One region of the Lactococcus sp. UBA7128 genome, then DNA from elsewhere that is predicted to be linked to it. Evidence: predicted binding sites of a transcription regulator. Region 1 holds the regulator's gene; the other holds the start of a gene.
What was found. The regulator HrcA, encoded in region 1, represses chaperone genes, less so after heat shock. The targets are predictions, from matches to a motif close to TTAGCACTCNNNNNNNNNGAGTGCTAA.
Positions count from the first base shown of each region.

Region 2: groES (co-chaperone GroES) is a predicted target of HrcA. The motif match lies at 3,559-3,585, and genes of this name have one in related genera.

Region 1 covers NZ_DKXK01000017.1:13,720-20,213, reverse strand. Annotated here, with positions in the region: gene dnaK (molecular chaperone DnaK) at 1-567, opposite strand, end outside; gene grpE (nucleotide exchange factor GrpE) at 643-1,203, opposite strand; gene hrcA (heat-inducible transcriptional repressor HrcA) at 1,240-2,277, opposite strand; gene B4H39_RS02045 (hypothetical protein) at 2,423-2,851, opposite strand; gene B4H39_RS02040 (M15 family metallopeptidase) at 2,860-3,645, opposite strand; gene B4H39_RS02035 (histidine phosphatase family protein) at 3,629-4,333, opposite strand; gene B4H39_RS02030 (hypothetical protein) at 4,574-5,500, opposite strand; gene B4H39_RS02025 (hypothetical protein) at 5,590-6,270, opposite strand; gene B4H39_RS02020 (F0F1 ATP synthase subunit epsilon) at 6,471-6,494, opposite strand, start outside.
Region 2 covers NZ_DKXK01000093.1:20,354-26,847, reverse strand. Annotated here, with positions in the region: gene bsh (choloylglycine hydrolase) at 116-1,090, opposite strand; gene groL (chaperonin GroEL) at 1,598-3,223, opposite strand; gene groES (co-chaperone GroES) at 3,252-3,533, opposite strand; gene B4H39_RS10110 (ClbS/DfsB family four-helix bundle protein) at 3,682-3,831, opposite strand; gene B4H39_RS10105 (single-stranded DNA-binding protein) at 4,213-4,602, opposite strand; gene ytpR (YtpR family tRNA-binding protein) at 4,681-5,304, opposite strand; gene B4H39_RS10095 (thioredoxin family protein) at 5,301-5,627, opposite strand; gene B4H39_RS10090 (hypothetical protein) at 5,624-5,911, opposite strand; gene pepA (glutamyl aminopeptidase) at 6,060-6,494, shown strand, end outside.

The DNA.
Region 1 (6,494 bases):
TAACACATCGAAGACACCATCACCTAACTCAAGGATAGACACGTCAAATGTACCACCACCAAGGTCGAAGACAAGGATTTTTTCATCTTTGTCTTGTTTGTCCATACCGTAAGCAAGCGCTGCTGCTGTTGGTTCATTAACGATACGTTCTACTTCAAGACCGGCAATTTTACCTGCATCTTTTGTTGCTTGACGTTGCGCATCATTAAAGTAAGCTGGAACGGTGATAACTGCTTTTTCAACTTTTTCGCCCAAGTATGCTTCAGCTGTTGCTTTTAGGTTTTGAAGAATCATTGCTGAAATTTCTTGAGGAGTGTATTCTTTACCACCAGCAGAAACTTTTTCATCTGTTCCCATTTTTGACTTGATTGAAATAACTGTATCAGGGTTTGTTACTGCTTGACGTTTCGCAGCATCACCAACTTGAATTTCACCGTTTTTAAAAGCAACAACAGATGGTGTTGTACGGTTTCCTTCTGGATTTGGAATGATTTTTGCTTCAGTTCCTTCAAGAACTGCTACTGCTGAGTTTGTTGTACCAAGGTCAATACCGATAATTTTAGACATATGCTTTACCTCTTCTTATTTTATTCTTTTTTATCTATTCTTATAGTTTAAGGACATTTCGGTCACTTTGCTTTCTTACTGTGCAACAACAACCATCGCTGGACGAAGGATGCGGTCATGGAGCTGATACCCTTTTTGGAAGACTTGAACCACATGATCTGCTGGATGTTCATCATCAACTGGAACCGTTTGAACTGCCATATGGAAGTTCGGATCAAAGGCTCCATCAGCTTTAATCTCTGTTACCCCTTCTTCTTCAAGAGCATTTATCAAACTTTCCCGCGTCATTTCTAAACCTTTTTTAACATCTTCTGTCAGACCTTCAACTGCAAGTGCACGTTCTAGGTTATCCAAACTTGGCAAAATCTTTTTGGCCAGATCTTGCGAACGGTATTTTAAGATACTTGAACGTTCTTCATTCGCACGACGTTGGATGTTTTGGATTTCTGCGCTGATGCGGAGAAACTTATTTTCCCATTCTTCAGCTCTCGCTAGGGCTTCGTCAAGTTCAGAAACTTCTTCTTCTACGATATCTTCAAGGGCTTCCTCTGTGAGTTCCTCAACTGCTTCCTCAGTCACCTCATCCACTTTTTCAGCCTGGACTTTCTTCATATCTTCTTTCTTTTTTTCAGCCATGTTGTTTCCTTTTCTTTTAAAAAATTTCATATTATATTAACTTATCTCATAGTGATTCCCATCAAGGTAACGGTAGTAGTCCATCAATTTCATACTGAGGACTTTAGCAAGTAAGTCCAGCCTACTCAAGGTTTTTTGATAATCTTGTTCTACAGGACCGATAACTGTCAAGGTCCCTAGTCCCCGATAAGGAATGACAAACTTTTGACTAATCAATGTTAAGTTTGCAAAATAGGATACATTATCAATAACTACTGAACGCATCTCCTCTGTATTTGTCAGTGCTCGTATTTCTTGCGCCATGCGCGCATCGTCACTTAAAATTTTATAAAGCTCAGACAGGTTGTCCGTCGCAAACTCAAAAACATGTTCACGCCCACTACTTGTCAGCTTTTCTGTAAGTAAGTCAGCAAATACAGTATCAAAGAGCCTTAAGACGTCCGTTGTTACTTTAAAATAACGTTGAACAATCTGCGGAATTTCCGTTCGTAACGCGTAATGCACTTCCAAAACCTTCTTACCTACCAAACGTTCCTTAATGAGATGGGTGAAGATTTGTAAATCTTGCTCACTCATACTTTTAGGAAGAACAAATTGGTTGGTACGAATCTCACCTGTCGCTAGACCCATCACTGTTAATATAGAGTGATTATCCAGAGTAACAAGCTCAAAAGACTGTAAAACTTGTTCGCTTTGAGGAACATTGAGTACAAAGGAAGTTAGACCTGTCAGACTTGACAAAATCTCACTCGCCCTTTCAAATAAGTCCGAAAGACGGTAAAATTCGCCGTCAAAGGAGCTCATAATTTCGAAAAGATCATTTTGTGTAAATTCTTCCAAGCGTAATACATTTTCAATAAAATATTTATAGCCTGAAATACTAGGTACACGTCCACTCGATGTGTGCTCTTTTTGGATAAGACCAAGATTTTCTAGCACTTTCATGTCATTTCTGATCGTTGCACTCGAAGCCTTAATTTGTTCCAGCAAGGCATTTGAACCTACTGGTGTATGTTCTTTGGCGTAAAGAGAGACAATCAAATTCAAAATCTGCTGTTGCCGTTCTGTAATCATACTTGTCTCCTTTCTTCACATTTAGCACTCGATACCCTTAAGTGCTAACAATATTATTATATCCCTTATTTGATAACTTGTCAAGAAAAAAGACCAAAAAATTAGCACTCTTTTTTATAGAGTGCTAATTTTTGGCTTTTGGTCATTAAATCAGCCCAATATCCTTGGCGACAAAGCGAATACTCAACAAGCTGACAAGGAGAACAGCTAGTGGAAACAATAGACTTAAACTTTGCTGCTGTGTGAAATACTGATAAAGCCAATCAATAATTACCAGAGCTGCTGCAACCTCCAAAAGCAGCATTCCGACATGAAAAAAGCGGATAATCAAAAGAATGATTAGAAATACAAGTAAAATTTGTATCACACTTTGCCATTGTGCGACTGGAGCTAAGACTTGATTAATAAAACTTGTGACTGTACGACTTGTATTTTGGAAAACAGTTGTGAAGGGATTAGGACTTGCTAAAAGCCTTTGTGCTACACTTATTAGAGTGTAGAGAAATAAAGCAAGGTTAGCATATAAAACAAGATGCGCTTTGTTCAACATAGATGTACGGTTCCTTTTAAACATGTTTCCTTTCATTGAGGCAGTAATTTTAGATATTCTTCAAGCGTAAGATCATGTTTTGCCATATATTTTGCGTTATCTATCCCTACATAGCGGAAATGCCAGTCTTCATAATCTACTCCCGTGGAAGACTTTCCTCCCTCAGGAAAACGTAAAATGAAGCCATAATTCGGAGCAATCTTTCTCAGCTCTGCCACAACATCTTTGGGGCTTTGATTTAAGGCATCCACTGTCGATATATCCACAGCCAAGCCGGTTTGATGTTCTGAACTTCCTGCCGGCTGTGAATAAGTTTTGACATTATTCTCTGCTTCTTCCCGGGAAATTGGCTGTCCTGTATTGTTGAGCGAACCTGCAGCACCAGCCATTTCACGCTCTACGTAGCCATTAAAAAGTTGCTCTTGATAGGCTACTGAACGATAAGCTGAGATGAGATGCTCAGAAGAATCAATGGCTTGAGCCGCTCCTAAAAATTTCTCCAGAGCTTCCGCAATGCGGCTGTCCACTTGAACACCAGCAACGGTTGTTAGATGAGGAGAGAGTTCTTCTTTAGGATGCGCTCTATTCACCAATATTAAATTCCAATCTGACTGATGTGCTTCTGGTAAATCTGACTTTTTGTTTTCAGATTTGGGACTTGAGACTGCCGATTTGTTCGAACTTGTCGTTTCTTTAGTGCCTTGTGATTGAAGTTTATTCACGGCAAGCACACACAGAAAAATAAAGCTTAGGAGAACAAAGATCCCTCCAAAAATTCTTCCTTTTTTTAATTTTTTCTTTTTAGTCTGTCTTTGCATTTTTCATCACTTCTGCTCCAAGCTTACGGTAAGCCATGGAACCAATTTCTCCAACTTCAAACTTCCCATTTTCAAAACTAAGATGTGTCACAGAGCCATTGTCTAAATTATACGGGCGTTCCATATCGGGCTGAAGCATCTTGACATAGCTCCCAATGGTCATGCCATGACTCACGACAACGATATTCTTTGCCCCAGCGGCCTCTGATTCAGCAGCCATATCCGCAAAGCCACTCATGATGCGTCCAGAGAGTTCTTCCCAGGTTTCAGCCCAGCCTGCAGTATCTACTTCATAGATTGCACGCGCCAGTTCTTCATCTGTCGGAAATTTGCCAGTAGCTCTCCAATCCTTTTCATCAAATACAATCGGAAGAACCCCATCAAATAGCTCTCCATCATAACCTCCATCAAAGGAGCCGAAACACCACTCACGGATGCGCTTGTCCATCTTGTAAGGAATATTTTGATTGTCTGAATACTCCAAGATGAAGCCCATAGTTTGAATAGTTCTTCCGGAATCAGAGGAATAGGCGCGATCAAATTTTAATCCCTTTTCTTTGAAGCCTAGCCCTAATTCCATAACACCACGTTCCCCCTCTGCTGTCAAAGGGGTGTCAGACCAGCCTTGCGCACGACCGATTGTATTGAACATTGTTTTTCCGTGCCTTACTAAATAAATCTCAACCATGAATTCACCTTGTCTTTTTTCTATTCTATATCTTAATATTATACTTTATTTCACAGCAATTGAACAGAGAAAAATAACTTCTGTTACCCAAGAGACTTGATTTCTAGCTTAGTTCTCACTCTTTTCTTGACTTGCCTGTGCAGACGCTTCACATTGGCTAAACCCGCTCAGCAAGTTTGAGATAAGCCTTACTTGTTGAAGTGTATCAAAAAAATCCCTTCTTTCAGAGATTTCTTCTTTTCACTTTCCAAAAAATTGCCGCAACCAGCTGAGTTTTTTCAACGCGCTTAGAAATAAGGCAGAAGCACAAACTCCTGTGACAGCCCCGCCAGCACTGGCAGCATTAACTGCAATAGAATGCTTACGCACTGCTTCTTTTTCGACCTGGCTTCCTTCATCTTGAATATTTGTATTTTTTGCCGTTTGTTCTCCTTCCAAAGCCACAAGTCCTTGACCTAAGCGAGTGTACGCTTTATCTGACAAAGTTGCTGTATGAGAAGCAGAGACTTGTGGTTTTGAAATTCCCTTATTGAGCAACTTTTCCACTTGTTCTTTTTTACTCTTCTCATCAGCCCTCTCGTGAAGATTAGATGTTTCTTGTCCCAAGCTTTCAAGCTCTCCTATAGGAACGACTGGCGTGATTGGGGCAGGATATTCTGGAAGAAGTGGTGCTACAGTTGGTAGAGTGAAATCAGGTTGCATTGGTATTAGTGGTGGAGCAGTTGGTGTAATAGGCTTAGGCGGTTCTACCGTTACTGGCGGAATCGTCGGAACGGTTATATCTGGTTTTATCGGTATTAGCGGTGGCATTGTTGGTGTAATGGGGTGTGGCGGTTCAGTCGTCACTGGCGGTACGATTAAATCAGGAGTTTCTGATACCTCTTGCCCCCCTGCCGTTGACGTATCAATGTTCGCCTCCTCATGCGTTAAATGGAAAGTAAGATTTTTATCGCCTGTGTGGTTCTCCGATAGGTCCCAGACGTTCTTGCCCATATCCTGCTCGGCACCCTGAGAAAAGTTTTCTGGCAAGACCATGTTATATGCTGCCGTACTCCCTTGTATCCCATCAGCAGCGGAAAGAGAGAGTGCTTTGAGAGGGGCAGGACTTGTTGTGATGCTCCCAACTAAAGCGACCGTTAAACTGATGACTTGTTTTTTATTTCTCATATAGCTTCAAAACTCCTTTCTAATGTTTTCCTTTTTGTTCACACCCCCTTTAAACGGTATATAAACATTTCTCCAGAAACTTCTGGAATTTATTTTCTCATATGCGGGCTTGTCTTAAGCAAATCTTCAAAGAAAAGTTGCCCCATGTCACCATTGATAATTTCTGTAGCACGAAGTGTACTTGCTTTATCTGTCAAAGTATGTTGAATCCGAGAATTTTTGACTTCCAAATCCAGTAATTCAACTGCTTCTTGTAGACTAGAAACTTCCTCTAGTTTTAAAACTCGAATGATGTAGTCAATGCTCTTCAAATTTAGATATCTTTCTGGAATCGGTGTACTTTTCAAGGTTTGACAGTCTAAGATTCTTTCAACATCATCAACAAGTTCTTTTCTTTTTCGACTATATTTTGGAAAAATCTGTTTGACGAGGGCTTTTCTCCCTATAGGTAATGCGTCACTCCCAAATACTTTTTTAAGTAAACCGTTCAAAAAAACGCCCAGTGCCCACAGGGAAAAGCTAACAATGAATGTCCCTAGAAAAGCCTCCAGAATAGAGCGTTCTGGCTGTCCCTCAATGAAAGAAAAATCGTTCGCAAGGTAGAAAAAAAGAACAACTATTGGTAATGCAAAGGCCAATAAGGCCGAACGATAATCGATTTTATGTTGAATTTCTTCTAAAAATTCTATCTTCAAAATTTCAAATTGATTAAGCGTTTCTTCAAGAACTTCTAAAGTTTGCATTACTTCTTCGCAATAACCCAAAGCCATATTTTCCTCCTTTCTCACACTTTTCCCCTCTTTTATTCCACATGATGTTTGAAAAAACTTTATTAATTATTCTGTAACTTATTGTGAAAACTAACGTAAAATTTGTCTTCTGTTTTACATTTTAACATTTTCATTCGATTTTTTGTTACGTTTCTGTTAAAAAATAAAAAAACATCCACTGAGAGATGTTTTGAGATTTATTAATAGTGTTTCGATACATTCAA
Region 2 (6,494 bases), on a different contig from region 1:
GATGTTACTGTTGTAGCTTATGGCTCCAAATATATTCTGACATCTGTTTTTTTACTTTTCAAGCGCCAATCTGAATGTTTTCATTTAGAAAAAATTTACCAACATTCTACATAAACTAATTGGCATAATTAATTTGCTGCTTTTCTACTAGGGGATACTTAACTATTTGATTACTCTCCAAGTCCTCTTTAAACATATCTAAGGCTGTAATTTGGCTATTTTCATATGTTCGATAATAATAGATTCCCTTATCTGCATTGCAGCAGGATGAATATACTGTATATTCGTATTTCTCATCTCCTACGTCACACAGGCCTCTTTGTTGCTCCACTGCTCCTAATATATGGAAAAACTGGCTAATGCTTTCATCTTCTGAATTTCCTGATACTGAATTTAATTTCGCAAAAGCTGCTCTAACAAATCGAGATGTTGAAGAAAGATCTCCTGGTAAGCCTATTCCTCCCATACCTCGACTATAAACCTCTAAATCCACTTGATTTGAAAAATTATTTTTAGGTGTCATGTTAGATAATGCACGATAGTTATTCAAATTAAAGAGTTGATAATCAAAAGAAGGATTATTTGTTAAAACTCCTACAGGATTATCGTATATATGAAGCCCATCTTCCATACTTTCAATGACGATTGATTTCTCCTTATCTGCAAGCAACCAATGCAACGGTGATAGAGGAAGGTCATCACTAAAATTAATATTGACTAAATTTATAGTATTTAAAAGTTTTTTGGCTTCATCTACAGTCGTACACTGCCCTAAAATGTATGGAATAAATTCAAAAGGTGAAACATTTTCTTTTCCTTCCTCATATTCATTATAGTATGCGTAACCAGCAAAATTTAACCCAGCCATACATAGCCCTTTTTCATTCATGGCATCATAGTAAAGAGGATAATCTGCTATACCTGCAGCTATTCCAATCATTGCATAATGAGTATTTAAATTTTCTATTTTTCGAAAATCTAAGATATAATTTCTCGGAGTAATAGCTACAACTTCATTGTAAGATATCTCATAGTCAAAATTTCTTCCAAAGTAATGGTCTTTTGTCACGTATGTAATTGATGTGCACATAATTCCCTCCAAATTCTCAACTTAATGCTAGATACCGTGTTTATTACACTATACCCAAACAGTTTCAATAGACAATGTTTTGAATAAATTTCATACAATTGACCACATTTTATTAACTCTTCACAGCTTTAAACGTTCCCTATGAAAAGTTTACACAATTTCTAAAGTGTGAAGAAAATTCTAAGCAATCAACCGTATTCAACCACATTATAGTAGTCATTCTGCCTCATGTCAAGAAATTTCTTCCATACAAGAAAAGATTAAACACATGTACCTATCCTAGCAAAATCAAACACATCTCTGAAAATAATGATGGAACGTATAGGACATGCTAAGGCAGATACTCCCCTATTAATTTATAACCATGTTACTCAAAAATCAAAAGATCAGATAACAACTGCCCTAGATAATATACTTTAAATTATTGTCCACCTTTTGCTCCCTTTATGCATTTTATGAGTAAAGACACAAAAAGAACCCTTATTATTAAAGGGTTCTTTTATAATATTACATCATGCCACCCATCATTGACGGATCCATGGCTGGAGCAGCTGGACTAGCTGGCTCTGGTTTATCCGCAACAACTGCTTCTGTCGTCAAGATAAGACCTGCTACTGATGCAGCATTTTGAAGTGCTGAACGTGTTACTTTTGCGGGATCCACAATACCTGCTTCAATCATTTGCACCCACTCACCGGTAGCCGCATTGAAGCCGACACCTTTACCTGCAGATTTGAGCTTGTCAATGATGACTGAACCTTCATAACCAGCATTGGCTGCAATTTGGCGTACAGGCTCTTCAAGTGCACGGCGAACGATGGTCACACCTGTTTGTACATCCCCTTCTTCTTCCAGCGCATCAAGAGCAGAGAGGACTGTTACAAGAGCAGTACCACCACCAGCGACGATACCTTCTTCTACAGCTGCACGTGTTGCATTAAGCGCATCTTCGATTAAAAGTTTTTGTGCTTTGAGTTCAGTTTCTGTAGCAGCACCTACTTTAATCACAGCGACACCGCCAGAAAGTTTTGCTAAGCGCTCTTGAAGTTTTTCACGGTCAAATTCAGAAGTTGTTTGTTCAACTTGAGCTTTGAGCGTAGCTACACGTGTTGCAATTGCATCTGCTGAACCAGCTCCTTCAACAATTGTTGTGTGTTCTTTATCGACAGTGACTTTGCTCGCCTGTCCAAGGGCTTCTAAACCTGCATCTTTAAGTTCCAAACCAAGCTCTTCTGTAATAACAGTCCCACCTGTAAGGATAGCTAAATCTTCCAGTTGTGCTTTACGACGGTCACCAAACCCTGGTGCTTTGACAGCAACGACATTGAAAGTACCACGAATCTTGTTCAACACAAGAGTTGGTAAAGCTTCACCATCAACATCATCTGCTACGATAAGCAAAGGACGGTTTGTTTTCAAGATTTGTTCAAGTAAAGGTAAGATTTCTTGGATATTTGAAATCTTCTTGTCCGTAATCAAGATGTATGGATTATCAAGGTTAGCAACCATTTTTTCATTATCTGTTACCATGTATTGAGACAAGTAACCACGGTCAAACTGCATACCTTCTACAACTTCAAGTTCAGTTTGCATACCTTTTGACTCTTCAATAGTAATAACACCGTCATTACCAACTTTTTCCATAGCATTGGAGATGTACTCTCCAACTTTTTCTGAACGAGAGGATACAGCTGCAACTTGTGCAATAGCTTCCTTACCAGATACTGGGATAGCCAACTCTTTAAGTGCTTTCACAGCTGTTTCAGTAGCCAGCTCAATACCACGACGAATTCCCACTGGGTTAGCACCAGCAGTTACGTTTTTCAAGCCCTCACGGACGATAGCTTGTGTCAAAACTGTGGCTGTTGTTGTTCCGTCACCGGCAACATCATTTGTTTTTGAAGCAACTTCACTAACCAGTTTTGCTCCCATATTTTCAAAATGATCTTCCAGCTCAATCTCTTTTGCGATAGTTACACCATCGTTAGTGATAAGGGGACTTCCGTAAGATTTTTCAAGAACAACATTACGACCTTTAGGGCCAAGTGTTGTTTTTACTGTATCTGCTAAAATATCAATACCACGAACCATTGCTGAACGTGCATCTGATGAAAATTTAATATCTTTTGCCATTTTTTACTCTCTCCTGTCTTTATTTTCCTTAAACAATCGCAAGAATATCAGATTCCTTGATAATCAAGAAATCTTCGCCTTCAAATTTTACATTGGTACCCGCAAATTTTTCAAAGAGAACTGTATCACCAACTTGTACTGTAGGTGCAATAACCGTTCCATGATGAGTTGTTTTTCCTGGACCTACTGCTACTACTTCAGCAATCTGCGGCTTTTCTTGGGCCGCTGAAGCCAAGACAATACCACCTAAAGATTTTTCTTCTTCCTCTTTTATACGCAAAACAACGCGATCTGCTAAGGGTTTCAACATGTTATTCCTCCATTTTTGTTTTATTTTAGCACTCTTTAAGTTTGACTGCTAACTTATATCTCTTATTTTACCGCGAAGGTCAAAATTAGTCAAGAAAAAAACTCTTTTTTCTATCTTTGGAACCTTTTATTATGAAGGCGTATCTTCTTCAGAGCCCAATCATAATAGAGGCAAGAGAGAACTGAAAATACTGCCCTAAGCTTGTCGTTCCAGTCCACGAATAAAAACTCTCTGTGTAGAGCGCTTTATCAAAAAATTGTCGCAAGGGACTAAGCCTTTCTTCATGACTCACAGACATTTTTTCTTGATTGCTCTAGTAGGGAGTTATTTGCTGCTTTTCTCCAAAATATTGGTTCATTTCCAACTATAGAGGAGGGTAAAAAGTCTTGATTCTCCCTTACATAGTTTTGTAAAAGTATCTGCCACTCACAAAAATGCACAAAGACATCATATATGTTTTTGTCCCGCCCCTAATGTGCTTTCCCTACCTCGTTCATAGCCAAACTTAAAGTTGCTTTCTCGTGCTTCAAGAGAGTTATACAACCAAGTTACATATTTTACTCCAGTTTTCCTATGAAAAAAGAAGAAGTTCTTCCTTTATTTTTCGCGTTTGTATCCTTCTTCCTCATCCTTCATTGTTTCCTTTATATTAGCAGAAGAAAAATGGTTTTTTTCGCTGTCAAAAGGGAAGTTCTTCTTCTTTCAAATCTAGAGGCTCACTTTCTACATTTCCCTGTCGCATGGCGACTGTTGCACGGCTCTCCAAAAGATCAAAGTTTTTAACCAAAACTTCTGTCACATAGCGTTTCTGTTCCTGTTTATCAAGATAAGTTCGCGTTCGTATTTCTCCTTCAACCGCAAGTAAAGCTCCTTTTTTAGCATAAGATGCACAATGTTCAGCAGCTCTTTCCCAAAAAACTAGGGAAATAAAGTCCGCATCCTTCTCACCTTCTGCATTTTTGTAGCGTCTTTTAACTGCTAAATTTATCCTAAGCAAGCTCTTATCGTTTGTCGTCTTACTTAGCTCTGGGGTTGCAACAAGCCGCCCAATAAGTAGTGTTTTATTCATCGTTTTACCTCCTGTTATTAATAATACGAAAAAAGATTCCAACTTTCACTGGAATCTTTTTCTTTATTTTATTTTTTTTTAAGCTTGCCACATTGTTTCTGGGTCAAAAGCTGCACCAGCTGTCACGTCTGTTTGTAGGTCAATAATTCCACGAACTTGTGGCGCATTTGGCAAATCAAGCTCACGCGCTGAACATAACATACCAAAGGAAGGTACACCACGCAGAGCACCAGGCCAAATCAAACTTCCTGAAGGCATCATAGCACCTGGTAAGGCTGCAACTGTTTTCATACCAACAAAGGCATTAGGTGCGCCACAAACGATTTGCACAGGTTCTTCTAATCCCACATCTACTTGACATACATGCAAATGATCACTGTCTGCATGATCTTCCATTGTGAGAATCTCCGCCACAACGAACTTGGGCTGTCCATCATATACAAGTTGCTCTTCAAACCCTGCTTTACTCAATCTTAGGTTAAGCTCTGCAACCTGTGCTTTAGTCAAAGCGTTTTGCCCTTGAGCCAAATCTGGCCACTCTTCTTTAACATTGAAAATATTCCAAGCTACTGTTTGCCCAGTATCTTCACGGAAGACACGCGCAACATCCGCCTTACGCTCGTAGTTTACGTCCGCTCCCTCATTGTTCGCCACAATAAGCATGAGGACATCACCCACATTTTTATTATACGTTGCAATCATTTTCTTTCTTCTACACCCTTCAAAAATTCACTCACTTCTTCTTTTGTTTTACGCAATTTATTAACCAAACGGCCTGTTTCCTTGCCATTTTCAAGTGTTACAAAACTAGGAATGCCCATGATTCCCCATTCGATAGCTAAGTCCATAAATTCATCACGATCAACTTCTACAAAGTTAAAATCTGAAAACTCTGCTTCGAGTTCTGGCATTCTTGGTTTGATGAACGTGCAGTCGGGACACCAGCCTGCAGTAAAGAACAGCACGTGTTTGCCATCTGATTTAACAATTTCAGCAAGCTCTTCGTAATTTTTTGGAATAATCATAAATACTCCTCTCCTAACTCTGTAATTTTCAAGGTTTCTCCATCAATTTCAAAATTGATATTTTGGTTTTTCCCAACAACCACACCACCTTTATAAATAGCTCCTCGATCAGCTTCTTCAAAGAGCCAGACCACTTGAATATCTTGATCGGCAAAAGATTCGCGTACAGCGTCAATAAGCTCCTCGCGCAAATTACCCTCAATATGTTTGTAGCCTCGGTAAAGTATCTGCGCGCCAGCTATAGCGGCAAGCAAACCCAAGCCAACTTTAAAATATTTTTTCATATAAAAATTTTAACATAAAATCTTTCATATTAATACTTATAATTACTCCTCCTTCCTCTTGTACCAGTTGCCCCCTCCTGACAATATGTTGTCATATGTTACCTTTAAATGCTACAATAAGGGGTATAAAAAACCAAAGGAGCCTCACATGACTTTATTTAGCAAGATTAAAGAAATAACTGAAATCCAAGCAACCAGCGGCTATGAAGCCCCTATGCGTGACTATATGCGCGCACGCATGATTGAGCTAGGATATAGCCCTGAAACTGATGGCCTTGGAGGCATCTTTGTCACAAAAGAAAGTCAAATAAAAAATGCTCCACGCGTGATGATTGCTGCGCATATGGATGAAGTTGGTTTCATGGTTTCCTCCATCAAATCTGACGGAACTTTTCGCGTTGTCGCTCTTGGTGGATGGAACCCCTTAGTTATTAGTGCCCAACGTTTCACTCTATTTACACGTGATGGTCAAAAAATCCCTGTCGTTACCGGCGGCTTACCTCCACATCTTTTACGCGGTGCTTCCGGAGCACTCACTTTGCCACAAGTTGAAGACATTATCTTTGATGGTGGTTTCATGAAC